Regions from separate parts of the Streptomyces sp. NBC_01176 genome, predicted to be linked through region 2. Evidence: riboswitches for the same ligand, from Rfam matches in the RefSeq annotation. Region 2 holds a riboswitch; each other region holds the start of a gene.
The links. A riboswitch is a leader RNA that binds a small molecule or an ion and turns the genes downstream of it on or off. The one in region 2 is predicted to bind cobalamin.
Positions count from the first base shown of each region.

Region 1: another riboswitch for cobalamin. It lies ahead of OG199_RS38635 (CbtB-domain containing protein); the one in region 2 lies ahead of OG199_RS31585 (cobalamin biosynthesis protein).
Region 3: another riboswitch for cobalamin. It lies ahead of metE (5-methyltetrahydropteroyltriglutamate--homocysteine S-methyltransferase); the one in region 2 lies ahead of OG199_RS31585 (cobalamin biosynthesis protein).

Region 1 covers NZ_CP108600.1:8,876,101-8,885,640, forward strand. Annotated here, with positions in the region: gene OG199_RS38615 (PadR family transcriptional regulator) at 252-815, opposite strand; gene OG199_RS38620 (nuclear transport factor 2 family protein) at 900-1,301, shown strand; gene OG199_RS38625 (ferredoxin) at 1,367-1,849, shown strand; gene OG199_RS38630 (histidine phosphatase family protein) at 1,838-2,437, opposite strand; cobalamin riboswitch at 2,580-2,723, shown strand; gene OG199_RS38635 (CbtB-domain containing protein) at 2,760-2,981, shown strand; gene OG199_RS38640 (acyl-CoA dehydrogenase family protein) at 3,107-4,297, shown strand; gene OG199_RS38645 (hypothetical protein) at 4,323-4,769, opposite strand; gene OG199_RS38650 (tetratricopeptide repeat protein) at 5,134-7,401, shown strand; gene OG199_RS38655 (phytoene desaturase family protein) at 7,493-9,058, shown strand.
Region 2 covers NZ_CP108600.1:7,292,686-7,302,225, forward strand. Annotated here, with positions in the region: gene cobN (cobaltochelatase subunit CobN) at 1-1,866, opposite strand, end outside; gene OG199_RS31580 (cobyric acid synthase) at 1,863-3,371, opposite strand; gene OG199_RS31585 (cobalamin biosynthesis protein) at 3,368-4,339, opposite strand; cobalamin riboswitch at 4,445-4,588, opposite strand; gene OG199_RS31590 (hypothetical protein) at 4,776-5,000, opposite strand; gene OG199_RS31595 (inorganic phosphate transporter) at 5,013-6,257, opposite strand; gene OG199_RS31600 (lysozyme) at 6,437-7,180, opposite strand; gene OG199_RS31605 (class II aldolase/adducin family protein) at 7,377-8,114, shown strand; gene OG199_RS31610 (alpha/beta fold hydrolase) at 8,329-9,456, shown strand.
Region 3 covers NZ_CP108600.1:9,142,888-9,152,427, reverse strand. Annotated here, with positions in the region: gene OG199_RS39825 (hypothetical protein) at 419-676, opposite strand; gene OG199_RS39820 (DUF6400 family protein) at 663-977, opposite strand; gene OG199_RS39815 (methylmalonyl-CoA mutase family protein) at 1,448-3,262, shown strand; gene scpA (methylmalonyl-CoA mutase) at 3,262-5,433, shown strand; gene meaB (methylmalonyl Co-A mutase-associated GTPase MeaB) at 5,439-6,425, shown strand; cobalamin riboswitch at 6,654-6,804, shown strand; gene metE (5-methyltetrahydropteroyltriglutamate--homocysteine S-methyltransferase) at 6,988-9,312, shown strand; gene OG199_RS39795 (cysteine hydrolase family protein) at 9,398-9,540, opposite strand, start outside.

The DNA.
Region 1 (9,540 bases), 1.6 Mb from region 2:
ACTCCTCCTCCCCGCACGCCCACGGCGCGAACCTCATCCGCTCCCCGGTGCATTCGCAAGCCACTGGGTTTCAGCCTGTGATGTAGCGCATCCGGCTGTTGGTCACGGGCGCGGCGGAAGAACATCGCATCACCAGCGCGTCGACCACCTGGTTCACGCGGATTCCGCACCACGACTCTGGCCTCGGCGGTCCCAGCCCATTCCGCTGACCAAACGTCTGCCGAACGCACCCGACGGGACAAGGCGCTCTTTTAGGGGCGCACCGCGGCCCGCCGCTCCAGGATGTCCAGGGCCCGTTCCGCCCACCGGATGTTCTCCTCCTCGAAGGAGCGCCCCCGCATCAGGGTGAGATAGGGGCCCACACGCTCCGCGCGGGCCAGGAACTCGTCCTCGGTGCGCCCGTCCAGCAGTCGCGCGCGCAGCCGCTCGTAGCGGGCCAGCTTGGCGCGCGCCCACTCCAGGCGCTCGGCGATCGCCGCCCGTACGGCCGCGTCGTCGCCCGCGTCGACGGACTGGACCTTGACCAGCAGTTCGTCGCGGATGGCGGTGGGTTTCGGAGGGTCGGCGGTGAATTCGCGCAGGGCGACGCGTCCCGCCGCGGTGAGGGAGAAGACCCGCTTGTTCGGGCGTCGCTCCTGCCGCACCAGCCGGGCCTCGATGAGCCCCTCGGACGTCATCCGCTCGAGTTCCCGGTAGAGCTGCTGCGGGGTCGCCATCCAGAAGTTGGCCACCGAGGCGTCGAACTCCTTGGCCAGGTCGTATCCCGACGCCTCACCCTCCAGGAGCGCGGCGAGGACCGCGTTGCGCAATGCCATGGGCCAAGGCTAGACGGCATACACCCCCGCGACTAATCTCTTACGCACCTATTCAATTAGTTGACTATGAGAGCAGGGATCCCGATGCACCCCTTCCGCAAGGCCGTGGAGGCCGGAGACCTCGCCGCGGTCGAGGAGCTGCTGGCCGACGACGTCGTGTTCACCAGCCCCGTCGCCTTCAAGCCGTACCCGGGCAAGGCGATCACCGCGGCCATCCTGCGCGGGGTCACCCGCGTCTTCACCGACTTCCGCTACGTACGGGAGATCGCGGGTGCCGACGGCCGTGACCACGCGCTGGTCTTCACGGCGAAGGTGGGCGACAAGGAGATCAACGGCTGCGACTTCCTGCACTTCGACGAGGACGGCAGGATCGACGACCTGATGGTCATGGTCCGCCCGCTCTCGGCGGCCCATGCGCTCTCCGAGGCGATGGGCGCGCAGTTCGAGCGGATCTCGCGGGAGGCGGCGGACGCCGCGGGCCGGTGAGCCGCGCCCCGGCGCCGGCCGTCCACGCGGGGTTTGACGCGACTCCCGGGGGCTACCCGCGCCGGGTGACCTCGACGAAGACGAAGGCGAAACAGACGACCGCGCCGGCACCCGAGCGGGGACCGGTCCGCTCCTCGGAACCGGTCAGCCTCCCGGAACCGAGCCGCCTCCAGGAACCGACCCGCCTCCAGGAACCGATCCGCTTCCTGGAAGACCGCTTCGACTGCGCACAGGCCTGCGTCGAGTGCGCCCGCGCCTGCGCGCTGCGGGCGAGCTGCATGGATCCCGACGGACCCAAGGTGCGGCAACTCGCGCGGCGTATGGGCCTCATGTGCGCCGAGGTGTGCGACGCGACCTGCCTCGTCCTGGACGGGCAGCACCCCCGGGGCGAGGCCGGCATCCGTGTCCAGGTCGAGTGGTGCCGGTCCGTCTGCCGTGAGTGCGCGGACGTCTTCGACCGGTGTCCCGGCGCGCAGGCCGGCGCACGGGCCTGTCGCGCGTGCGCCCAGGCCTGCACGGACTTCCTCGCGACCCTGCTACCCGTCTGAGCCGGCCGCTTCCGTCGACGGGGCGAGCGGCCGTCCGACGCGTACGTTCCAGCGTCCGGAGCGACCGCTGAACTCGGTCGCGGTCAGGGGCGGTACGTCGACCCGCCAGAACGCCGACTCCGGCGCGCCCAACACCCGTACCACCAGGGCCCGTACCACCTCCGGCTCCACCACGGCGACGGTCCGGCCCGTCACCTGCGCGGCCGTGTCGAGGCAGCCCGCCACCCGGTCGCAGAACGCCCGCACCGACTCCCCGCCGTGCGGTGCCGCACGAGGATCGGCCAGCCACCGGGCCACCGCCTCCGGTTCCTTCGAGCTGACCTCCTCCAGCGTCGCGCCCCGCCATCGGCCCACGTCGAGACCGGCCAGCTCCGGTACGTCCAGCACCGCGTCCAGGCCCAGCGCGTCAGCGGTCTCGCGGCACCGCACGCTGGGGGAGACCCACAGCCGCTCCGCGCCGGGTACCGCGCCCGCGGCGGCCCGCGCGAGCCGCAGCCCCGCGGCCTCCACCCGGCCCCCTTCGTCGAAGCGGGCCTCCCGCAGCGCCGCGCCGATCGCGGCTGAGATCAAGATCACTCGGCTCGTCATACGTTCACTCTCGTGCGCTGTCGTGTTCACCCGTGCCCAAGTCCCCTGCCGGAACCGGGAATCCGCCCCCGCTGACCGGCCCCGGCGCGCAACTGCGCTCCTGCCACGCGCCCTTGGCCGGGCCCGGGCTTCGCGGTACGGTCTGGATGATATTGACGACGGTTCGGCGGAAGTCCGGTGGGAGTCCGGCACGGTCGCGCCACTGTATGCCCAGCGCACGCCACCCCTCCCCGGGGCGGCGGAGGTCGAGCAAGTCAGACCCGCGGCCGTCGTCCTGTGCACCACCGAGACGGGACGCGAGTTCCCCAGGAGGTACTGCCCCATGGCGCAGTCCGTCGCCCAGCCGACCGCCACCCCCACCGCCGTTCCCGCCAAGCTGCCGATCGGTGCGATCGTCCCCTGGGCGGTCTTCTTCGGTGTCCTGATGCTGGTCCTGCTCTACTTCGTCGGCGCCGAACAGGGCGCCACCTCCCTCGTGTCCGGTGAGAACGTCCACGAGTGGGTGCACGACGCCCGCCATCTCCTCGGGTTCCCCTGCCACTGACGGCTCGGGCAGAAGGGGGCGCCCGGCTGGGCGCCCCCTCTCGCATGTCACCGCCATTCCCTATTTCTGGAACACGTTCTACGGTGTGCGCCGTCAGGTCCCGCCTTGGGGAGCCAGGAGGCGCCGTGCATCTCGAATACACGCCGGAGCAGCAGCGGTTGCGGACCGAACTGCGCGACTACTTCGCCGAGCTGGTGCCCGACAACGCCTATGCCCGGTACGGCGACCCGGCGGCGCAGAAGCGGTTCTACCGCGAGACGATCCGCCGCCTCGGCGCGGACGGCCGGCTCGGTGTGGGCTGGCCCAAGGAGTACGGCGGCAGCGGCCTCACGCCCATGGAGCAGTTCATCTTCTTCGACGAGGCCGCCCAGGCGGGCGTACCGCTGCCCCTGATGGCGCTGAACACCGTCGGCCCGACGATCATGCAGTTCGGTACCGAGGAGCAGAAGGGGTACTTCCTGCCCAGGATCCTCTCCGGCGAGATCGACTTCGCGATCGGCTACAGCGAGCCCGACGCGGGCACCGATCTGGCCGCGCTGAAGACCCGGGCCGTACGCGAGGGCGACGAGACCACCGGCCACTACACGGTCAACGGGCAGAAGATCTGGACGACGAACGGCGACACCGCCGACTGGGTGTGGCTCGCCGTCCGCACCGACCCGGACGCCCCGCCCCACAAGGGCATCACCATGCTCCTCGTACCGACCTCCGACCCCGGTTACTCCTGCACCCTCATCAACACCCTCGCCTCGCACGACACCACCGCCAGCTACTACGAGAACATCCGCGTCCCCGTCTCCCGCCGGGTCGGTGAGGAGAACAAGGGCTGGCGGCTGATCACCAACCAGCTCAACCACGAACGCGTCACCCTCGCCGCCCACGGCACCATGGCGATCCGCGCCCTGCACGACGTCCAGCGCTGGGCCATGGAGACCAAGCTCGCCGACGGCCGCCGGGTCGTCGACCTCCCCTGGGTGCGCCGCCGGCTCGCGCAGACCCACACCCGGCTCGACGCCATGAAGCTCCTGAACTGGCAGATGGTGAACGCCGTCCAGCAGGGCACCCTCACCCCGCAGGACGCCTCCGCGGTCAAGGTGTACGGCTCCGAGGCGCGCCGGGACGCGTACGCCTGGCTCATGGAGATCGTCGCGGTGCCGGGTGTCCTGAAGGAGGGCTCGGCGGGCGCCGTCCTGCACGGCGAACTGGAACGCGGCTACCGGTCGGCGGTGATCTTCACCTTCGGTGGCGGCAACAACGAGATCCAGCGGGAGATCATCTCGTGGATCGGGCTGGGGATGCCACGGGTACGGCGTTGAGCTGCCTCTGCGGAAGCCCGGCCTTTCACAGCGCCCACCAGCAGTACAGGCGCAGGCCGGCCGGCTGAGCGCGTCGAGCCAGGCCGGCCAGGGCTTCCAGGGCGACGGCCGCCGTCTCGGCGTCGACCTGGTTCTGCCGCAGTTCGTCGGTCGTGGACCACGACTCCGCGAAGCGCCGGAGGTCGCCTCGAGCCGCGGTGGCGAGGGCCGCCACCAGGGTGTCCGACAGGCTGAACACGAGCGGGCCGTCGCCGTCCGGCTCGGACAACAGCTGCCCGGACCGAGGGCGCCGACCGGCCTCCTCATAGCCGCAGTCCGTCGCGATCGCCTCGAGCCGGGCGAGGGCGACCACCGGGTCGACGCCCTTCAGGGAGACCACGTCCAGCGCGGCCGGGCCCGGACCCCCGGGCGATTCCCCCACGGCGACGGCGGTTTGATCGTCAGCGGCGGAGAAGTAGTCGCACAGCGTCATGCCACCGATTCTGGCACCCACGACCGACAGCCCTGCCGGTACGTCCGGGGCACTCGACGGGCACCAGCCGGGTCAGGTTTCGGGGGTGACCGGTCTGAACGCCCTGAGCGCACGCCCCGATGCCGCGGCGGTCCCGCCCTTCTCGGCCCGTTCGAGCGTCCCGTGCGGTGCGCTTCCCGGGCACCGTACTGCGCTGCGTCCCCGTACGTCGTCGCCGGCACCACCCGTCCCCGCACGTGCTGCACGCCCTGGCGCGGCGCCGCCCCCGCTCGCGCCGGGTGCCGTACAAAGTCGGCAGATAACTCGCCATACTGGACGGGCCAGGGGAGGGCGCGGCGAGCAGCGACGGGGGCGATCGCACGAGATGGCGGAGACCAGGCTGCTCCAGAGCCGGTACCGACTGCTCGATCTGATCGGGCGGGGAGGCATGGGCGAGGTGTGGCGCGCCCGCGACGAGTCGCTGGGGCGACAGGTCGCCGTGAAGTGCCTCAAGCCCCTCAGCCCGCACCACGACCCGTCCTTCACCGGTGTCCTGCGGGAGAGATTCCGGCGCGAGGCCCGGGTGGCCGCCGCGCTGCAGCACCGCGGGGTGACCGTGGTGCACGACTTCGGCGAGTCCGACGGCGTGCTGTACCTGGTCATGGAGCTGCTGGCGGGACACAACCTCGGTCAGTTGCTGGAGGACAACGAGCGGCATCCGCTGCCGGTCGCCGACGTCGTCGACATCGCCGACCAGGTGTCGGCCGCGCTCGCCTACACCCATCAACAGGGCATCGTGCACCGGGACCTGAAGCCGGCGAACATCATGCGGCTCGCCGACGGCACCGTGAAGATCTGCGACTTCGGCATCGCCCGGCTCGGCCACGACATCGACTTCACGGCCCGGCTGACCGGCACCGGTATCGCGATGGGCACGCCGCACTACATGTCGCCGGAGCAGATCAGCGGTGCCGAGGTCGACCGGCGCAGCGACCTGTACTCCTTCGGATGTGTGCTCTATGAGATCGCCACCGGGGCACCGCCGTTCGACCTCGACGACGCGTGGGCGGTCCTCATCAGCCACCGCGACACCTTTCCCGAGCCACCGCGCAGGCGCCGGGCCGAGCTGCCCGAGTACGTCGAGCGGATCATCCTGGACCTGCTGGCCAAGGAGCCGGATCGGCGGCCGCGGGACGCCGGCGAGCTCGGCCGCCGGATCAGCGAGGGCCGTACGACGCCGGTGCACGCGCAGACCGTACTGTCGCCGGTACTCCGCCGGCCGGCCCCAGACCAGCGGATCCTGGCGTCCGCGGCCGAGCCGCCACCCACCCGCGACCCGGTGCTGCCCTCCTGGACGCGGGGCATGACCACCGGCCACAAGGCGACCGGCGCCGGGCTGCGCGCCACGCCGCCGGACGCGTCGGCCGGACTGACCGGCGAGTGGACCGTACGCCCGTCGACGACGGAGTTCGCGCCGCCGGACCGCACCGAACGGCCCACGCCGTCACCGGAGTTGCTCACCGCCCTGGCGGGGCGGCACAACGCGGGACTCAGTCTGGGCCGGCTCGGCCGGTGGACCGAGGCGGGCGAGGTGCACCGCGCGGTCGCCGCCGAACGGGAGCACCTGCTGGGCCCCGACCACCCCGACACGCTCGCCAGCCGGTACGAGGTCGGCTTCACGCTCAGCCGCACCGGCCGGGCCGCCGACGCGCTGCACGCCTACGCGCACGTGGCCCGGGTCAGGGAGCGGGTGCTGGGCCCCGACCACCCCGACACCCTGGCCGCCCGACAGGAAACGGCTTACGTCCTGGGCCAGTTGGGCCGTCATTTCGAGGCGCACCAGGCCTACACGTCCGTGCTCGCCGCCCGGGAACACGCCATGGGGCCCGACCATCCGGACACCCTGCGCTGCCGGCACAACCTCGCCTTCAACCTGAGCAGGCTGGGCCGCCTGGAGGACTCCTACCGGATGGCGAGCGGGGTCGCTGACGCCCGCGCGCGGGTGCTCGGTCCGGCCCACCCCGACACTCTTCTCACCCGCTACGAAGTCGCCTACGCACTGGGCCAGTTGGGAAGGTGGCCGGAGGCGCTGAGCACCTACCGGGAGGTGGCAGGGGCGCGGGCACGTGCCCTCGGCCCCGACCACCCGGACACGCTCTCCGCCCGTTACGAGGTCGCCGTCAGTCTCGGCCGGCTCGGTCGCAGCGAACAGGCACTGGAGGTGTACCGCGACCTGATCGACGACCGCACCAGGGTGCACGGCCCCGCCCACCCCGAGACCCTTCGCGCCCGGCACGGACTCGGCGTCAACCTCGGCCGGATGGGGCGCTGGGAGGAGGCGCTCGCCGAATCCCGCGACGTGTGCGCGATCCGTGAACGGGTCCTCGGCCCCGGCCATCCCGACACCCTCGTCAGCCGCCGCGAGGTCGCCGTCGGCCTCGGCTGGCTCGGCCGCTGGGCCGACGCGCTCACCGAGTACCGTGCCGTCGCCGTCGCCCGCGAGCGCGTCCTCGGCGAGAACCACCCCGACGCCCTGGCCAGCCGCAACGACGAGGCGCACTGTCTGGAGCAGCTGGGGCGCGCCCAGGAGGCGGTCGAGCTGTACCGACGGGTCGCGGCGATGCGGCAGCAGCGGGCGGCCGAGGGGCACTGAGCCTCCCGGGCCGTCCCGAGCGGCCATCCGGGCGCCCGCCGGCTGCCGCGTACCTCTGGCAGACCTAGATCATCGCGTGCTACCAAGAACCATGCCTGTACACGAGGGATATGACGCCGTGATCGTCGGCGGGGGCCACAACGGACTCGTCGCCGCCGCCTACCTGGCCCGTGCCGGACGCTCCGTCCTGGTGCTGGAGCGCCTGGGGAACACCGGCGGCGCCGCGGTGTCCACCCGGCCGTTCGCCGGGATCGACGCGCGGCTGTCGCGCTACTCGTACCTGGTCAGCCTGCTGCCCCGGAAGATCGTGCGCGACCTGAGCCTCGACTTCCGGGTCCGCGGACGCACCGTGTCCTCGTACACGCCCGTCGAACGCGACGGCCGGCCGACCGGACTGCTCGTCGGTGGCGGCGAGCGGCGCACCCGCGAGGCGTTCCGGCGGCTGACCGGGTCGGACCGCGAGTACGAGGCCTGGCAGCGCTTCTACGGCATGACCGGCCGAGTCGCCCAGCGGGTGTTCCCGACCCTCACCGAACCGCTGCCCACCCGCGACGAGCTGCGTGGCCGGATCGACGACGAGGAGGCCTGGCGGGTGCTGTTCGAGGAGCCGGTGGGCGTCGCCGTCGAGGAGAACTTCAGCGACGACCTGGTGCGAGGCGTCGTCCTCACCGACGCCCTCATCGGCACCTTCGCCGATGCCCACGACCCCTCGCTGCGGCAGAACCGCTGCTTCCTGTACCACGTGATCGGCGGCGGCACCGGTGCCTGGGACGTACCGGTCGGCGGCATGGGCGCCCTCACGGACGCGATCGCCGGCGCCGCGCGCGGCGCCGGCGCCGTGATCGCCACCGGCCACGAGGCGATCCGCGTGGAGACCGACGGGCGGAGTGCGGAGGTCACCTACCGGACCGCGGACGGCGAGGGCGTCGTCGCGGCCCGGCACGTCCTGGTGAACGCCTCGCCGCAGGAGCTCGCGACCCTCACGGGCGAGGCGGCGCCGACCCCGGCCGAAGGCGCACAGCTCAAGGTGAACATGCTGCTCAAGCGGCTGCCGAAGCTGCGCGACAGCTCCGTCGACCCGCGCGAGGCCTTCTCCGGGACCTTCCATGTGGCCGAGGGATACGAGCAGTTGGCGACCGCTCACGCGCAGGCCGCCGCCGGCCGACTGCCCGACGCCCCGCCCTCCGAGATCTACTGCCACTCACTCACCGACCCCAGCATCCTGGGCCCGGAGCTGGTCGAGCAGGGCTACCAGACGCTCACGCTCTTCGGCCTGCACACGCCTGCCCGGCTCTTCGCGCACGACAACGACGCCGTGCGTGCCGAGCTGTTGAAGTCCACCCTGGCGCAGCTGGACGCACAGCTCGCCGAACCGCTCGCGGACTGCCTGGCCACCGACGCGGAGGGCCGCCCGTGCATCGAGGCGAAGACGCCGCTCGACCTGGAGCGCGATCTGCGGCTGCCCGGCGGCAACATCTTCCACCGCGACCTCGCCTTCCCGTACGCCCAGGAGGGCACGGGCCGTTGGGGCGTCGAGACGGCGCACGCCAACGTCCTGCTGTGCGGGGCGGGCGCGGTCCGCGGGGGCGGGGTGAGCGGGGTGCCCGGGCACAACGCGGCGCAGGCGGTGCTGGAGTCGCTGGGCCAGGGAGGTTGAGACGTGTCCCGCGACTGCTGGTCGTGGTGAGATGATCTTGGTGTGGGCTGGTGCGATCGCGGCGTCGGGCCGTCTCCGCCGTCCCTGTTCACAGCGCTGAGGTTGCGTCAGTTCGGCGCGTCGGTCGCTGCGTTGGGACTCGAGGGTGCGGCCCCGTCCGCAGGGGCCGGCCCGGGAGCCTGCCACTGCGGGACCGGGTCCCGCCGGTCGCCGACCGGCGGGCCCATGGGATTCTGCGCCGACTCGCCCCGCTGTTCCGGGTGTCGATGCCGGCGGTCTGGTTCGGCGTGGGGAACATGCGCGGTACGGCCCGAGTTCTGATCGTGGCCCGGACCGGGACGGCCGGTGGCACGGACCCGGTTCAACCGCCGTTCGACCGTGACGCCTCCGCCGGCGTCTAGAGATCTTTAACGGCTTGGGTGACGAAGGTTGGGCGATTCCGGTCTTGATGACGAGGGCATGAAGCCGAGATCGACCTGCTG
Region 2 (9,540 bases):
CTGGTCGTCGACGTGCAGGTCGTGGTGGAGCTCGGCCGCCTTGACGAGGGTCCAGATCTGCGCGCGGACCGCCGGGGCCTTCGTCGGGTCCAGGTCGGAGACGAGGGCGTACTCGTCGAGGAGCTGCTCCAGCTTCGCGAGGTCGCCGTAGGTGTCGGCGCGCGCCATCGGCGGCACCAGGTGGTCGACGACGGTGGCGTGCCCGCGCCGCTTGGCCTGGGTGCCCTCGCCCGGGTCGTTGACGATGAAGGGGTAGACGAGCGGGAGTTCACCGAGCACCGCGTCGGGCGCGCAGCCGCCGCTGAGCCCGAGTCCCTTGCCGGGCAGCCACTCCATCGTGCCGTGCTTGCCCATGTGCACGACGGCGTCCGCGCCGAAACTGTTCTCCAGCCAGCGGTAGGCCGCCATGTAGTGGTGCGACGGCGGCATGTCCGGGTCGTGGTAGATCGCGATCGGGTTCTCGCCGAAGCCGCGGGGCGGCTGGATCATCACGACGACGTTCCCGAACCGCAGGGACGCCAGCACGATGTCGTCGCCGTCCACGTACAGGTTGCCCGGCGGCTCGCCCCACGCCTCCAGCATGCCGCCCCGAAGCCCGGGGTCGAGCCGGTCGAACCACGCGCGGTAGTCGGCGAGCGGCACCCGCGCCGGTGCGGCGGCCAGCTGCTCCTCCGTGAGCCATTCGACGTCATGGCCACCGGCGGCGATGAGACGGTGGATCAACTCGTCGCCGTTGTCGGGGTAGTCGGTGAGGGTGTACCCGGCGTCCCGCAGCGCGTCCAGCACCCGTACGGCCGAGGCGGGTGTGTCGAGGCCCACCGCGTTGCCGACCCGTGAGTGCTTGGTCGGGTACGCGGTGAAGACGAGCGCGAGCTTCTTCTCCGCGTTCGGCTTGTGCCTCAACCGCGCGTGCCGTACGGCGATTCCGGCGACGCGCGCGGACCGCTCGGGATCGGCCACGTACACCGGGACCTCGTCGGGGCCCTGTTCCTTGAAGGAGAACGGCACGGTGATGAGCCGCCCGTCGAACTCAGGGATGGCGACCTGCATCGCCGCGTCCATGGGGGAGAGGGCGGCGTCCGACTCCTCCCAGGCCCGCTTCGACGAGGTCAGGCAGAGCCCTTGCAGCACGGGGACGTCGAGGTCGGCGAGCGCGCCGATGTCCCAGGCCTCGTCGTCGCCGCCCGCGGACGCCTCCGAGGCGTGCGTGCCGCCCGCCGCGAGCACGGTGGCGACCAGCGTGTCGGCTCTGCCGAGGATCTCGTACAGGCCGCTGTCGGCGCCGCGCAGTGAACCGCAGTACACGGCAAGGGCGTTGGCGCCGCGTGCCTCGACCGCGTCGCACAGCGTGTCGACGAAGGCCGTGTTGCCGGCCAGTTGGTGGGCGCGGTAGAAGAGCACACCGACGGTCGGGCGGCCCTCGACGAAGGGGCGCTCGCCGTGGACGCCGTACTCGGGCATCCTGCGCGGCTCCTCGAAGCCCTCGCCGGTGAGCAGCACGGTGTCGGAGAGGAACCGGGCCAGCTCGGTGAGGTTCTCGGGACCGCCCTCGACCAGATAGCGCAGCGCCTCGGCCACCACACCGGCCGGCACCGACGACTCGGCCATCAGCTCGGCGTCGGGGACGGTCTCGCCGCCGAGGAGGACGGTCGGGACAGCGGACGCCTTGAGGACGGCGAGCCCGTCCTCCCAGGCACGCTTGCCGCCCAGCAGCCGGACGACGGCGACGTCCGCGCCCTCGACGAGCCGGGGGAGCTCCTCGCCCACCTCCACCCGGGTCGGGTTGCCGATCCGGTACGAGGCGCCGGAGGCCCGGGCCGCCAGCAGATCGGTGTCGGCGGTCGACAACAACAACACTGTGCTCATGCGGGCGCTCCCGGTGGAATGAAAGGCAGTCCTTGCGGCGCGCCCGACTCGATGAGCCGCCACAGCGCGTCCGTGTCCGCGTGTTCCTCGATCAGATCGCCGAGCCGGTCGAGCTGCTCCTCGCGCAGCGCCCCGAACGACGTGTCGGCGGCCGGTACGAAGCGGCGGCCCGCGGCGGCCGCCACCTCGCGCAGAAAGGCACGCCGGAAGCCGTCCGACTCCAGCGAGCCGTGCCAGTGGGTGCCCCAGACGGCACCCACGCGGCACCCGTCCAAGAAGGGCTCGCCACCGGTCACTTCGGCGACGCCGTGATGGATCTCGTACCCCTCGACGTGTTCGCCGAGCGCCTCGCCGGCCGGGCGGCCGAGGGTCTTCTCGCGCGCGAACCGCACGCGGACGGGGAGGAGTCCGAGCCCGTCGACCTGGCCGGCCCGCGACTCGACCTCGTCCTCGATGTGGTCCCCGAGGAGCTGGAAGCCGCCGCAGATCCCCAGCACCGGGCGGCCCTCGGCGGCCCGCCGGGCGAGCGCGTCCGCGAGGCCCCGCTCGCGCAGCCACGCCAGCGCCTTCACGGTGCCCCGGGTCCCGGGCACGACGACCAGGTCGGCGTCGGCCAGTTCCGCGGCCCGGTCCACGAACCGCACGACGACGCCGGGTTCGGCGGCCAGCGCGTCCACGTCCGTGAAGTTGGACATCAGCGGGACCGCGCAGACGGCGACGCGCAGGACGTCCTCGCCGGCGGGTTCGGCGACCGCCGACTCCCGCACGGCACCGCGCAGCGACACACGCAGGCCGTCCTCCTCGTCGATCCCGAGGCCGTGCCGGAAGGGCAGGACTCCGTACGTACGGCGTCCGGTGAGGTCCTTCAACATGTCGAGCCCGGGTTCCAGCAGGGACACGTCGCCACGGAACTTGTTGACCAGGAACCCGGCGACGAACTCCTGGTCCTCGCGGGACAGCAGCGCGACCGTCCCGAAGAACGAGGCGAACACGCCTCCGCGGTCGATGTCGCCGACGACGAGCACGGGCAGCCGCGCGTTGCGCGCGATCCCCATGTTCACGATGTCGGTGCGCCGCAGATTGATCTCGGCAGGACTGCCGGCCCCCTCACAGATCACCGCGTCATACGTGCCCCGCAACTCGGCGAGGCAGTCCAGCACGGTGCCCAGGAGCTGTTGCTGCCGGCCGCCGTGGTAGCCGCGGGCGCTCATCTCGCCCACCGGCCTGCCCATGAGCACGACCTGACTGCTCCGGTCGCTGCCCGGCTTGAGCAGGACGGGGTTCATGAGCGCGGTCGGTTCCACCTGGGCGGCCTGCGCCTGCATGGCCTGCGCGCGCCCGATCTCCGCGCCCTCGCGGGTCACGAAGGAGTTCAGGGACATGTTCTGCGCCTTGAAGGGCGCGACCTTGACGCCCTGCCGCACCAGCCACCGGCAGATCCCGGCGGTCACGACGCTCTTGCCGGCGTCGGAGGTGGTCCCGGCGACGAGGAGACCGCCACTCATGTCGTACGCCCCTTCGTGAGAGGTCCCTTGGTGAGCAGCCGTCCGGCCAGCAGTCGTCCCGCGGCGCTCACGCCGAGGGCGAGCCAGCCGACGCGCCGCGACAGCCGTACGGCCCGTTCGATGTCGCCGACGCGCACGGCACGCCCACCGTCGTTGAGGACGGGCCGGTGCTCGACGCGGCCGGCGTACGAGAGGGTCCCGCCGAGCCGCACCCCGAGCGATCCGGCGAACGAGGCCTCCACGGGCCCGGCGTTGGGGCTCGGGTGCCGGCGGGCGTCGGTGCGCCAGGCGCGCGCCGCCCCGCGCGGGTCGTCGCCGGCGACGGTGGCGAGCGCCGCGGTCAGCCGTGCTCCCGGCCAGCCCGCGACGTCGTCGAGGCGGGCGGAGGCCCAGCCGTAGCGCAGGTACCTGGCGGATCTGTGCCCGACCATGGCGTCGAGCGTGTTCACGGCGCGGAACGCGACCAGTGCGGGCACACCGCCGACCGCTCCCCACACCAGGGCGCCCACCACGGCGTCGGAGGTGTTCTCGGCGACGGACTCGACGACGGCGCGCGCGATGCCGTCGCGGTCCAGTGCCTGGGGGTCGCGTCCGCACAGGTGCGGCAGCCGCGCGCGGGCGGCCCCGACGTCACCGGCGTCGAGCGCGGCCCCGATGGCCCGCGCCTCGCGCCCGAGGGAGGTGCCCCCGAGGACGGCCCAAGTGGCCGCGGCGGTCAGGGCGATGGAGGCGGGACGGGAACGACGTACGCAACGGCTCGCGAGCGCGGCGAGCGCGCCGGCGCCCCCGACGCAGACGGCTGTGTGCAGCGCTCCCCATCCGCGGTGGTCCCGCCACAGCATCCGCTCCACGGCTGCCGCGGTCCGCCCGAACGCGGCGACCGGATGACCCCGGTGGGGATCGCCGAGCAGCAGGTCGCCGAGAAGGCCGGTGGCGGCGCCGTACGCGAAGACGCGATCGGCACGCACGGGGTCAGCCCGCCGTGGGGTGAAGTGGAACCCTCGTACTCATCAAGACCCGCAACGGGCAGCCGCGCATGGCGATATGTCCTCACTCAGGGTGTCCGCGCCCTGGTTCGACGAGACCGGCGGTGAGAGTTCCTGGCTCCCGGGGAGTTCCTTCCCCGGTCACAGTGGCGGGACCGCGCCGGATTCACACCGGCTTCCTCTTCTGTCGCCGTACTTGGCTCCGGCAGTCCACCACGGGTTGCAGGACCCGTCAACTTGCCGTTGACCTGCGAGGGGAGAGTGTGCGAAGGCCCACATGGCGCGGGGCGGGGGTGGACGTGCGCGTGGGGTGCGGGACGGCATACGCGTGGGGTGCGGGACGGCGATCCGTCCCGCACCCCACGTGAAGTGATGCCCGTTTCAGGCTGTTTGCCGGGGCACGGTCACCCGTGCGCGGTCACTTGCCGACGATGAGGAAGATCCCGTACGCCACCGCCGCCGCGCACGCGGCGAAGCAGATGTACGCGCCGGTGACCGCGAGAGCGGCCGAACCGCCCTGGGCGGACGCGGACTCGCGCTTGGTGAGACCGACGATGCCGAGGGTGAAGAGGCCGACGAGGGCCACGGTGACCACGAGGCTGACTCCGAAGACGGAGCCGAGGGCTGCCCAGTCGATGTTCATGCTGTTCTGTCCTTACACCGTGGCCGGGCGGGTGGGCTCCGCGTCCGGGGACGGGATGGTGGTCTTCAGTTCACCGGACAGGTCTCCGGTGACGGGGCCCGCGGGGGGCGGGGTGACCGCGGCCATCGCGGTGGTGACGATGCCGGCCGGCTCGGCGGCGGCCTCGTTGACGTTGTCGACGGTGACCGGCTGACGGCGGGACAGCCTCCAGATGACGCCGGCGCCGACGACCAGCAGCGCGCCGGTGAGCACGATGCCCCAGGTGCCCTGCTTGGTCAGGAACTCGGCGGCGGCACCGGCCAGACCGGCGGCCGGCAGGGTCAGGCCCCAGGCGACGAACATCCGGGTCGCGGTCGACCAGCGGACGACACCGCCCTTGCGGCCGAGGCCCGAGCCCATCACGGCACCCGAGCAGACCTGGGTGGTGGAGAGGGAGAAGCCGATGTGCGAGGAGGCCAGGATGGCCGTCGCGGCGCTGGTCTGGGCGGCGAAGCCCTGCTGCGGCGCGAGGTCGGTCAGACCCTTGCCCATCGTGCGGATGATGCGCCAGCCGCCCAGGTAGGTGCCGAGCGCGATGGCGGTACCGGCCGAGACGATGACCCAGGTGGGAGGGTTCGAGCCGGGGGCGATCACACCACCGGTGACCAGGGCGAGGGTGATGATGCCCATCGTCTTCTGCGCGTCGTTCGTGCCGTGCGCCAGCGAGACCAGGCCGGCCGAGGCGATCTGGCCGGCGCGGTAGCCCTTGGCGGTCGCCTTCTGGTCGGCGCGGTCGCCGATCCGGTACGTCAGCCGGGTGGCGAGCATCGCGGCGAGTCCGGCCACGATGGGCGCGGCGACCGCGGGGAGCAGCACCTTGGTGACGACGGTCGAGCCGTTCACCGACGACCAGCCGGCCGACATGACCGCGGCGCCGATCAGGCCGCCGAACAGTGCGTGGGAGGAGCTGGAGGGCAGACCCAGGAGCCAGGTCAGCAGATTCCAGAGGATGGCGCCGACGAGCGCCGCGAAGATCACTTCGGTGCGTATGCCCTCTTCGTTGATGAGACCGCCGGAGATCGTCTTGGCGACCTCCACGGAGAGGAACGCACCGACGAGATTCAGCACGGCGGACATGGCCACCGCCGTCTTGGGCTTCAGAGCGCCGGTCGAGATGGTCGTCGCCATCGCGTTGGCAGTGTCGTGGAAACCGTTCGTGAAATCGAACACGAGAGCGGTGACGATCACGATTCCGAGGAGGAGCGTGATGTGTTCCATTTACCCAGGCTTCTGTTTGACGTCAGTGGCAGGTGGACCGTAGGCAACCTGAGTGAACGGAAGATGAACTGAGGCGGGCTTAGGGGTGTATCGAACCACGGATCGCCCCTCCGCTTGCGCCGGTGTGGTTGGCGGAGGGGTGGCCCGTGGTTCGAACGAAGGCGGAATATCGGGCTCCGCTAGCCCTTCGCGAGCCTTTTCAGCCGGGCCATGGATCCGTGGAAGAGATTCTGGTCACCCGGCAGGGTCCCGTTGTTGTCGTACTGCCAGAACGTCCAGGACGACCAGCCGCCCGGCAGGGCGCCCGCGTCCGGGGTGTCGTAGCGGGCCAGCCAGAGGGGGTGGTCCGCGGCGAAGGCGCGGCTGTCCCCGGTGCAGGTGTCCCACCAGTGGGCGGTCGTGTAGATCACCGGACGGCGGCCCGTCTCCCGTTCCAGCTCGTCGCTGAAGTCCTGGATCCAGCCGACGAGTCCGGCCTTGCTCATGCCGTAACACTTGTGCTTGCTGTACGGGTTGTACTCGATGTCGAGCGCGGGCGGCAGGGTCCGGCCGTCGGCCTGCCAGTCGCCCCCGTTGTGGACGAAGTACTCGGCCTGGGTGGCGCCGGACGACTTGTCCGGCCGCGCGAAGTGGTAGGCGCCGCGGAGGATCCCCGCGTCGTACGCCCCGTTGTACTGCTGGTCGAAATAGGGGTTGCGGTAGGTGTGGGACTCGGTGGCCTTCACGTACACGAACCGGGCGCCCTTCGCCTTCGCGCCCTGCCAGTCGACGTTCTTCTGGTGCGAGGAGACGTCATGGCCTCTGGGCGCACCGGCCGCGGCGGCCGGTGTACCGGCGAGCGCGCTTCCGGTGGCGGCGAGCGCCGCCAGGGCGGCCGCGGCCACGAGGGCGCGGGCGCGGAACGGTTGGTGACCACGGGCCATGTTTCCCCCCGGAATGGCGTCGTGCACGGTAAATCCCCCAGAGGTTAGTGGAAGATCATTCAATACACGTCGATCACCAGCCAATAGCTTTAAAAGGGTGATGTGTCCTCATATGCACCCTTACGGACGTAGGTCTTCCGCCCTAAAGTGCCCTCGCCGCCACCCGGTTGACGTCCGTGCTGACAGGATCGCGGGCATGGCGGAGCAGCGGCGGGACGCGCGGGTCGGGCGGGACGTGGGGGAGGGCGCACGCGGTGCGCGGACGCGGGAGGTGGCCGAGGCGTGGGGCGAACTCGTCGCGACGGCCCGCCGGACGGTGGCCGACGGGCTGGTCGTCGGAACCTCGGGCAACGTCTCGGTGCGGGTCGGTGACACGGTCCTGGTCACACCGACCGGAGTGCCCTACGACCGGCTCACGCCCGACGACGCCGTCGGGGTCGACCTCGACGGCCGGCAGACCCTCGGTGTTCTCCGTCCGACCAGCGAACTGCCGATGCATCTGGCGGTCTACCGCGCCACCGAGGCGCGCGCCGTCGTCCACACCCACGCCGCGCACGCGACGGCGGTGTCGACGCTCGTGACCGAACTCCCCCTGATCCACTACATGGCGGGCGCTCTCGGCGGGCCTGTCCGTGTTGCACCTTATGCCGCATATGGAACCCCCGAGTTGGCCGAGAACATGCTTCAGGCGCTGACCCGGCGCACGGCCTGCCTCCTCCAGAACCACGGCACCCTCGCCCACGGCGACTCCCTGGACCGGGCGTACGACCGCACCGCGCAGTTGGAGTGGATGTCCCGCGTGTGGCTCCTGGCGTCGTCCGTGCCGGGACTGTCGCCCGCGCTGCTGTCGCGGGAACAGTTGGAGGAGGCGGGCGAGCGGCTGCGCGGGTACGGCCAGCCCGGCCCCGGCGCGAACGGTGTGTCGGTCCCGTGACGGTCCGGGACGGCAGGTCCGTCCCGTGACGGTCCGGGACGGCAGGTCCGTCCCAGCGACGGTCGGGGACGGCAGGTCCGTCCCAGCGACGGTCGCCGTGCGGCCGATCCCCTGCCCCGCGACCCGCGAGACCCCCCTCGCCGCCCCCGGAGGGCGGAGCCGCCGGTCCGCGCGCCCACTGGCCGACAACGGGATGCGCCGTGAGACTGAATCCGTGCGTACTGCCAAAGCGACGGCCGCGGCCGTCACCGTAGCCCTGGCCGCGAGCGCGGCCTCCGTGGCGGTGGGACGGTTCGCCAGCGACGCCGCGCTCAAGGCGCCGCCCGGCAGGCCCCTGCCCACCGAGCCGCGGCTCACCGTGCACGCCACGGCCCCGGGCCGGATCACGCTCACCCGCGCCCTGGCCTCCCGGCGACCGGGAACGTACGGACTGGCCGGCGACGGCTCGCACGCGGTCGTCGGCCCGGTCCTGGAGAACGCGCCCCACAGCGCCGACACGGTCGTACGCCGCCTCGAACGCGTCACCCACGGCACCCTGCGGCCCGGCGACCGGGTCTGGCTCACCCCGAACCTGTACGTCGGCAACCCGAGCACCGCACTCGGCCTCGAGCACGCCGACGTGGACGTGCCCGGAGAGCTCGGCCCGCTGCCCGCCTGGTTCGTGCCCGGCGTCCGCGACACCTGGGTGATCACCGTGCACGGCCTGGGTGCCACCCGGGAACTCCCGATGAACGTGATGGAGTTCCTGCACCGCAGCCGGCTCCCCGTCCTCGACCTCGCCTACCGGGGAGACGTCGGCGCGCCCCGTCCCCCGGACGGCCTCGGCCACCTCGGCGAGACCGAGTGGCGCGACCTGGACGCCGCGCTGCGTTACGCGATCCGCTACGGCGCCGCGCAGGTCGTCCTGTACGGCTGGTCCACCGGCGCCACCATGGCCCTGCGCACCGCCACCCACTCCGCCCTGCGGGACCGGATCGCCGGGCTGGTCCTGGACTCCCCCGTCCTCGACTGGGAAGCCACGCTGCGCGCCCTCGCCACCGCCCGCCACACCCCGAGAGCCCTGCTGCCGCTCGCGGTCCGGGCCGCCCAGGGCCGCACCGGACTGCACGGCGACCGCACCTGGCAGGCCGCCGACCCCGACCGGCTCAAGGTGCCGACGCTGGTGCTGCACGGCCCGGACGACGTCCTCGCCCCCTGGGGACCCTCGCGCCGTCTCGCCCGGCGCCGCCCGGACCTGGTCACCCTGCACACGGTCGCGCAGGCCCCGCACGGCGCCCTGTGGAACGCCGACCCCACCGAGTACGAAGAAGTCCTGCGCCGCTTCCTGACCCCCCTGATGTAGGGGACCGGCCCTACGCACGAGGCCCGGCGACCGCCGCACCGGCGCACAGCGCCGCTCCTCCCGCACGGCGGCCGGGAGCGCCGT
Region 3 (9,540 bases), 1.9 Mb from region 2:
TTCGACCACTGCGTCCGGGTCGCTCGCGCTCCGGCCCGTGGGCCCTGGATCCCGGCCGCACGCAGTGCCGCCGTGGTGTCCGGGCCGCCCTCGGCCGACGCGTCGTACCGGAGGAAGCCCGCGCGAGGGGTGCCGTCCAGGACCGTCACGCTAGCCGCGGCTCACCGGTCCTGGCTTCTCGATTCCTGATCGATCCGGCCGCGCGGGGCCGGCGGGGCCAGGGCCGCCGGCGCGGATCGCGTACGAGCGCCTCGACGTCCCGCGGCGCGGGTCCCCGGCGACCGGCCGGCGATCGGCGGGCGAGGAGTCGCGACGGCGGGGTGGACGCGGCAGCGCGTGGCAGGGACGCGCCGCCCGGCGGACCCGCGGACGGATCGTGCGGGAGGCCGGCCGGACGACCGGTCACCGGGTCCGGCGGTCAGCTCCGCGGACCGCCGCCGGTGATGCGGTTCCACAGGGAGCGGGTGGCGCCGAAGCCGCTCTCGTGCACCCAGACATGCGTGCACGACGGGCACTGCAGGTGGAGCAGGCTGCCGGTGTTGGTCAGCAGGTAGCGCCAGTGCTCGGAGCACGTGCGCCGCTGCTCGCACGGCTCGCATCCGCGGCTGTCGTCGCAGTTCGGGCAGGCCACCCAGGCGCGGCGCCCGAGGTCCGCCTGCGGGTCAAGCGGCAGCATGGCCGTCGCCTCGCCGGGGCAGCACACCCGCCGCGACGAGTTCGTCGTACACGCGCTGCTGCTCCTCGTCGAGACCGGAGTACAGCAGGTCGTACGCCGCCTCCTCGCCGTGCAGCGCCTCCACCGGGCTCCAGTCGGCGCCGAGCGCGTCCAGGACGTGGGCCTGCCGGAGCACCTCCTGTGAGGTGAGGTCGACGATGAAGTCCACCAGCTCGGGGTTCTGCGATCGTCCGGCTTCGGGCGTGGGCCGGCCGGCGGCCTCGTCCGGGCCGTGCGGATGCGGGGGGTCATGTGAAGCCATGACAAAGAACTTAGGGTTGCCTTTTTTCATGGGGCAAGAGGGGGTGGGGGAAGTCACAGCAGGTCAGCGACGCGGGCGGTACTCCTCGTCACGCACGGCGACGGCCCGTCCGAGGCCGCGCGGCGCCCGCGACATCGACGGCCGATCGGCCTCCCGCGCCGCCATGGACCGGGGTCAGGCTGCTCGGCACCCTGCTGCCGCCTGCCCTCGACGACGGACCGGGACGCTGACCGGCCGTCAGGAAGCCACGCCGCACGGCCTCTTCCGGTTCCGGGGCAGGCGCGACCGTGCACCGGGGGCGCGCCCTGCCGTGGCCGGCGCCCTCCTGGTGCCGGGGCAACCGGCATTGTCCGACGCGGACGTGCTCTCGTGACAGGGAACCGGCCGAACGACCAAAAGATATGAGAAGAGTGCTAGGTCACAGCCGCGCCCTCTGCTGCCCGTTTGTGGGTCTGCCCTAGCATCCGAGCATGACGGTCCTGCCTGACGACGAGTTTTCGCTGGCCGCCGAGTTTCCTGACGCGACTCATGAGCAGTGGCAGCGCCTCGTGGCAGGCGTACTGCGCAAGTCGGGGAAGGAAGTCTCGGGCTCAGCGGCCGAAGACGCCCTGTCCACCACGGTGGAGGACGGGCTCACGACCCGCCCCCTGTACACCGCGCTCGACTCCGCGCCCGATCCCGGTTTCCCCGGCTTCGCTCCCTTCGTACGCGGAGGCCGGGCCGAGGGGAACACCGTCGGCGGCTGGGACGTACGCCAGCGGCACGGGGCGGTCTCGGACGGCGCGGTGCTCGCGGATCTGGAGAACGGCGTCACCTCGCTCTGGCTGCTCGTCGGTGAGAGCGGCGTTCCGGTGTCGTCGCTCCCGCGTGTGCTGGACGGCGTCTACCTCGACCTGGCGCCCGTCGTCCTGGACGCGGGGCCCGAAACCGAGTCCGCGGCACGGGAGTTGCTGGCGCTGTACGAGAAGCGCGGCGTCGCGGCCGGGGACGTGCGCGGCAATCTCGGCGCCGACCCGTTGGGCCACGAGGCCCGTACGGGCAAGGCGTCCGGCTTCACGCCGGTGGCCGAGCTCGCGCGGCGGTGCGCCGCGGAGCACCCGGGACTGCGGGCGCTCACCGTGGACGCGCTGCCGTACCACGAGGCGGGCGGCTCCGCCGCGCAGGAACTGGGCTGCTCACTCGCCACCGGCGTCGCCTATCTGCGGGAGCTGACCGCGGCGGGGGTACCCGTCGAACTCGCCTCCGCTCAGCTGGAGTTCCGCTACGCGGCCACCGCCGACCAGTTCCTGACCATCGCCAAGCTGCGGGCCGCGCGCAGGCTCTGGGCGCGGGTCGCCGAGGTCTGCGGGGCGCCCGGGGCCCAGCTCCAGCACGCCGTGACCTCACCGGTGATGATGTCGCGCCGCGACCCGTGGGTGAACATGCTGCGCACGACGGTCGCCACGCTGGCCGCCGGAGTCGGCGGCGCCGACGCGGTCACCGTGCTCCCCTTCGACGACGCGCTCGGTGTGCCGGACGCGTTCGCGCGGCGCATCGCCCGGAACACCTCGACGATCCTGGTCGAGGAGTCGCATCTGGCCCGGGTGATCGACCCGGCGGGCGGGTCCTGGTACGTGGAGCGTCTCACCGACGAACTGGCCCACGCGGGCTGGGAGTTCTTCCAGCAGATCGAGCGTTCGGGCGGCCAGGCGGCCGCTCTGCGCTCGGGCCAGGTCGGCGAGGACCTGGCGCGGACCTGGGCCGCGCGCAGCGCGAAGCTCGCCAAGCGGCGCGAACCCATCACCGGTGTCAGCGAGTTCCCGCACCTCGCGGAGCGACTCGTCGAACGCGCACCCGCGCCCGCGCCACCGTCCGGCGGCCTCCCGCGTGTGCGGCGCGACGAGGCGTACGAGACGTTGCGTGCCCGCTCCGACGCCCATCTCGCGGCCACCGGCACCCGGCCGCGGATCTTCCTGGCCACCCTGGGCCCCGCCGCCGCCCACACCGCTCGGGCGACCTTCGCCTCGAACCTCTTCCAGGCGGGCGGCATCGAGCCGGTCACCGGGGAGCCCACCGCCGAGGCGTTCCGCGCCGCCGGTGCCACCGAGGTCTGCCTGTGTTCCAGCGACGCGCTGTACGAGGAGCAGGCCGAAGCGGCGGCCGGGGCGCTCAGGTCGGCGGGCGCACGGCATGTGTTCCTCGCCGGGCGCCCCGGGCAGTACACCGATGTCGACGCGTACGTGTTCGCGGGCTGTGACGCCGTGGACGTGCTCTCCACCACCCTCGACCGCATGGGAGTGTCCTGATGGGAATCCCCGACTTCTCCGGGATCGAACTGGGGACGCCCACCGTCGAGGGCGGCTCCGACGAATGGCGCGCCGCCGTCAAGGGCGCGTCCGGAGGCGACGACCTGCTCTGGGAGACGCCCGAGGCCATCGCGGTCAAGCCGTTGTACACCGGCCGTGACCTCGAGGGCCTGGACTTCCTGGGCACCTACCCGGGCATCGCGCCGTATCTGCGGGGCCCGTACCCGACGATGTACGTCAACCAGCCCTGGACGATCCGCCAGTACGCGGGCTTCTCCACCGCCGAGGAGTCCAACGCGTTCTACCGGCGCAATCTGGCGGCCGGTCAGAAGGGCCTGTCCGTCGCCTTCGACCTGCCGACCCACCGCGGCTACGACAGCGACCACCCCCGGGTGACCGGTGACGTCGGCATGGCGGGCGTCGCCATCGACTCGATCTACGACATGCGCCAGCTCTTCGACGGCATCCCGCTGGACAGGATGACGGTGTCGATGACGATGAACGGCGCGGTGCTGCCCGTGCTCGCGCTGTACATCGTGGCCGCCGAGGAGCAGGGTGTCCCGCCCGAGAAGCTGGCCGGGACCATCCAGAACGACATCCTCAAGGAGTTCATGGTCCGCAACACCTACATCTATCCGCCGAAGCCGTCGATGCGGATCATCTCCGACATCTTCGCCTTCACCTCCCAGCGGATGCCGCGCTACAACTCCATCTCCATCTCCGGGTACCACATCCAGGAGGCGGGCGCGACGGCCGATCTGGAGCTGGCCTACACGCTCGCGGACGGCGTGGAGTACCTGCGGGCCGGACAGGAGGCAGGGCTGGACGTGGACGCGTTCGCTCCCCGGCTCTCGTTCTTCTGGGCGATCGGCATGAACTTCTTCATGGAGATCGCCAAGATGCGGGCCGCCCGGCTGCTGTGGGCCAGGCTGGTCAAGCAGTTCGACCCGAAGAACGCCAAGTCGCTTTCCCTGCGCACACATTCCCAGACGTCGGGGTGGTCCCTCACCGCGCAGGACGTGTTCAACAACGTGACGCGCACGTGTGTGGAGGCCATGGCCGCCACCCAGGGCCACACGCAGTCGCTGCACACCAACGCCCTCGACGAGGCGCTCGCCCTGCCCACCGACTTCTCGGCGCGCATCGCCCGCAACACCCAGCTGCTGATCCAGCAGGAGTCGGGCACGACGCGGGTGATCGACCCGTGGGGCGGCAGCGCGTACGTGGAGAAGCTGACGTACGACCTGGCGCGCCGGGCCTGGCAGCACATCGAGGAGGTCGAGGCGGCCGGCGGCATGGCGCAGGCCATCGACGCGGGCATCCCGAAGCTGCGTGTGGAGGAGGCCGCGGCCCGCACCCAGGCCCGGATCGACTCGGGCCGTCAGCCGGTCATCGGCGTCAACAAGTACCGGGTCGACAGCGACGAACAGATCGACGTCCTCAAGGTCGACAACTCCTCCGTACGGACTCAGCAGATCGAGAAGCTGCGGCGGCTGCGCGCGGAGCGCGACGAGTCCGCGTGCCAGCACTCGCTGCGCGCGCTGACGGCGGCCGCCGGGGGCACCGGCAACCTGCTGGAGCTGGCGGTGAACGCGGCCCGTGCCAAGGCCACCGTCGGTGAGATCTCCGACGCTCTGGAGAAGGTGTACGGGCGGCACGCGAGCCAGATCCGTACGATCTCGGGTGTGTACCGCAACGAAGCAGGCGAGTCGCCGTCCGTGGAACGCACCCGCACCCGGGTGGACGCCTTCGAGGAGTCCGAGGGCCGCCGGCCGCGCATCCTGGTGGCCAAGATGGGCCAGGACGGCCACGACCGCGGGCAGAAGGTCATCGCCACCGCCTTCGCCGACCTCGGCTTCGACGTGGACGTCGGCCCGCTGTTCCAGACCCCGGCCGAGGTGGCACGGCAGGCCGTCGAGGCCGACGTGCACATCGTCGGGGTGTCCTCGCTGGCCGCCGGGCACCTCACCCTGGTCCCGGCGCTGCGGGAGCAACTGGCCGAGGAGGGGCGCGAGGACATCATGATCGTGGTGGGCGGGGTGATCCCGCCGCAGGACGTGCCGACCCTGCTGGAGATGGGCGCGGCGGCCGTCTTCCCGCCCGGAACGGTGATCCCGGACGCGGCGTACGACCTGGTGGAACGGCTGGCCACCGGTCTTGGACACGGCTGAGGCCCATGGCGATCGACCTCGACTCCTATGTGAAGGGCGTGCTCGACGGGAAGCGTGCGTACATCGCACGGGCCATCACCCTCGTCGAGTCGACCCGGGCCGACCACCGGTCCCTGGCGCAGGCCCTGCTGACCGAGTTGCTGCCGCACGGCGGCAACGCCCGGCGCATCGGCATCACCGGGGTGCCCGGTGTGGGCAAGTCGACCTTCATCGACGCGCTCGGCACGATGCTCACCTCGCTCGGGCACCGGGTCGCGGTGCTCGCCGTCGACCCCTCGTCGACCCGTACGGGCGGTTCGATCCTGGGTGACAAGACCCGGATGGAGCGCCTGGCGGTGGACCCCGCCGCTTTCGTACGCCCCTCCCCCACCGCCGGCACCCTCGGCGGCGTGGCGAAGGCGACACGGGAGTCGATGGTGGTGATGGAGGCGGCGGGCTACGACGTGATCCTGGTGGAGACGGTGGGCGTCGGCCAGTCGGAGACCGCGGTGGCGAACATGGTCGACTCCTTCCTGCTGCTCACGCTGGCCCGCACCGGCGACCAGTTGCAGGGCATCAAGAAGGGGGTCCTGGAGCTCGCGGACGTGATCACCGTCAACAAGGCGGACGGCCCGCACGAGCGCGACGCACGTTCCGCGGCACGGGAGTTGGCGGGCGCCCTGCGTCTGATGCACCCGGTGGACGCGGCCTGGACTCCCCCCGTGCTGAGTTGCAGCGCCCGGGAGTCGACCGGCCTGGACACCGTCTGGGAACGTCTCGAACAGCATCGCGTCCTGCTCGACTCGACCGGCCGCCTCGCCGCCAAGCGCCGCGACCAGCAGGTCGACTGGACCTGGACGATGGTCCGCGACGAGCTCCTCGGCCGGCTGCACGCGGATCCGGCGGTACGAGCCCTCACGCCTTCCCTCGAACGGCAGGTCCGGGACGGGGAGTTGACGGCCACGCTGGCGGCGGAACGCATCCTGGGCGTGTTCGGCGGCGCCGCCGACTGACTCGTCGCGCCACTCCGCCCGTCCACGACGGGGCCCGGCACCGTGTCCCTCGGGCGGACACGGTGCCCACCCGTGCCTCCTCGGACGGATCCTGCCGAGCCGTGGGCGACCGCGGCCAGTGTCCCATGTCACCGTCCGCGATGTGAGCCGCTCCCCGCACAAGGCCGCGTCGCCCTCTAGGGTGGCCGGTGCAGCTGGTTCGCCCCGTCCGCCAGGCGGGATGCGTCGTAAGAGGGAACCCGGTGGGAATCCGGGACTGCCCCGCAGCGGTGAGTGGGAACGAACGCCGTCATACGCACTGGGCCCGACCGGGTCTGGGAAGCGACGGCCAGTAGGTGGTGGCCCTTCGGGGAGACCGCGCCCGCGAGTCCGAAGACCTGCCCGTTGCCCGCGCGTGACCGTTCGCGCGCGGACATCCCGGTGACCTCGTGGGCGGGTCGGCGTACATACCGGCGGACGGCCGCGCCTCCTGGCGCGGGTCGACTCCGCCCGGTTCGTCACCCCTTCGCGCTCACGTCCCGCCGCCGGGATCTCAGGGAGACATCTCGCGAAGGAGATTTCCGTGACAGCCAAGCCCGCAGCCGCGGCAGCACGGTCCACCGTGTACGGCTACCCCCGTCAAGGCCCGGACCGTGAGCTGAAGAAGGCGATCGAGGGCTACTGGAAGGGCCGGACCACCGCCGCCGCCCTCCGGGAGACCGCCTCAGGTCTGCGCCGTTCGAACTGGCGCCACCTGGCGGAATCCGGCATCCACGAGGTGCCCACCGGCGACTTCTCGTACTACGACCACGTCCTCGACACCACTGTCATGGTCGGTGCCGTCCCCGAGCGGCACCGCAAGGCCGTCGAAGCCGACCCGCTCGACGGGTACTTCGCGATGGCGCGCGGCACCCAGGACGTGGCGCCGCTGGAGATGACCAAGTGGTTCGACACCAACTATCACTACCTGGTGCCGGAGTTGGGGCCGGACACGGTGTTCAGGACGGACTCCGCCCAGCAGGTCGGGCAACTCGGGGAGGCGATCGCCCTCGGTCTCGCCGCCCGGCCCGTCCTCGTCGGTCCGGTCACCTATCTCCTGCTGGCCAAGCCGGCGCCCGGTGTCGCCGCGGACTTCGAACCGCTGACTCTGCTGGACCGGCTGCTGCCCGTCTACGCCGAGGTGCTCGCCGACCTCCGCGCGGCGGGAGCCGAGTGGGTGCAGCTCGACGAGCCCGCCCTGGTCCAGGACCGTACCCCCGCCGAACTCAGCGCCGCCGCACGCGCCTACCGCGGCCTCGGCAGGCTGACCGACCGGCCGAAGCTGCTGCTCGCCTCCTACTTCGACCGCCTCGGCGACGCCCTGCCCGTACTGGCCAAGGCCCCGGTGGACGGCCTCGCGCTGGACTTCACCGGCGCGGCCGCCGCCAACCTCGACGGCCTGGCCGCCGTCGGCGGACTGCCCGGAAAGCGTCTGGTGGCCGGTGTGGTCGACGGCCGCAACATCTGGGTCAACGACCTGGAGAAGTCCCTCGGCACACTCGGCACCCTGCTCGGGCTCGCCGACCGGGTGGACGTCTCCGCCTCCTGCTCGCTCCTGCACGTACCGCTCGACGCGTCCGCCGAACGGGACATCGACCCGCAGATCCTGCGCTGGCTCGCCTTCGCCCGCCAGAAGACGGCGGAGATCGCCGTCCTCGCCAAGGGCCTCGCCCGGGGCACCGGCGCCATCGCCGCCGAACTGGCCGCGAACCGGGCCGACCTCGCCTCCCGGGAGTCCTCCGTGATCACCCGTGACAGCGCGGTACGGGCCAGGGTCGCCGCGGTCACCGCCGCCGACGGCCACCGCTCCCAGCCGTACGCCGAGCGGGCCACCGCCCAGCGCGCCGGCCTCGGGCTGCCGCTGCTGCCGACCACCACGATCGGCTCGTTCCCGCAGACCGCGCGACTGCGCACGGCCCGCGCCGACCTGCGGGGCCGCCGGATCGACATCGACGGGTACGAGGAGCGGGTCAGGAACGAGATCCGCGAGGTGATCTCCTTCCAGGAGGAGGCCGGTCTCGACGTACTGGTGCACGGCGAGCCGGAACGCAACGACATGGTGCAGTACTTCGCCGAACAGCTCACGGGTTACCTCGCCACGCAGCACGGCTGGGTCCAGTCGTACGGCACCCGCTACGTCCGTCCGCCGATCCTGGCCGGCGACATCTCGCGGCCCGAACCGATGACGGTGCGCTGGACGACGTACGCCCGGTCGCTCACCACCAAGCCGGTCAAGGGCATGCTCACCGGACCGGTCACCATGCTCGCCTGGTCCTTCGTCCGCGACGACCAGCCCCTCGGCGAGACCGCCCGCCAGGTCGCACTCGCCCTGCGCGACGAGGTCGACGACCTCGAGGCGGCCGGCACCCCGGTCATCCAGGTCGACGAACCCGCGCTCCGCGAGACGCTGCCCCTGCGCGCCGCCGACCGCGCCGCCTACCTGGAGTGGGCCACCGAGGCGTTCCGTCTCACCACCGGCGGTGTACGGCCGGAGACCCAGATCCACACCCACATGTGCTACGCCGAGTTCGGTGACATCGTCCAGGCCATCGACGACCTCGACGCCGACGTCATCAGCCTGGAGGCCGCCCGCTCCCACATGCAGGTCGCCCGGGAACTCGCCGCCCACGGCTACCCGCGCGAGGCCGGACCCGGGGTGTACGACATCCACTCACCGCGCGTGCCCAGTGCCCACGAAGCCGCTGAACTGCTGCGTACCGGACTCAGGGCCATCCCCGCCGAACGGCTGTGGGTCAACCCCGACTGCGGCCTGAAGACCCGCGCCTGGCCGGAGGTGCGGGCCGCGCTGGAGAACCTGGTGGCGGCGGCCCGCGAAGTCCGCGGCGACCTGGCGCCGACGGTTTCCTGACACAGGTGTGGCCGGGGCGGACCATCTCGGTCCGCCCCGGCCGTGCGCCGTTCCCGCAGGACGTTCGCCGGGCTCACCGGCCCGTTCACGAAGCGGCGTTGAGGCTGTCGGCCCACTCCTCGACGGTGGTGACCTCGCCGCGCCGGCTGAGGACGTCGTTCACGAGCGTGTGGTGCAGTGCGGTGTCGGGGTCGGCGCAGGCGTCGGACAGGACCGTGACCCTGTACT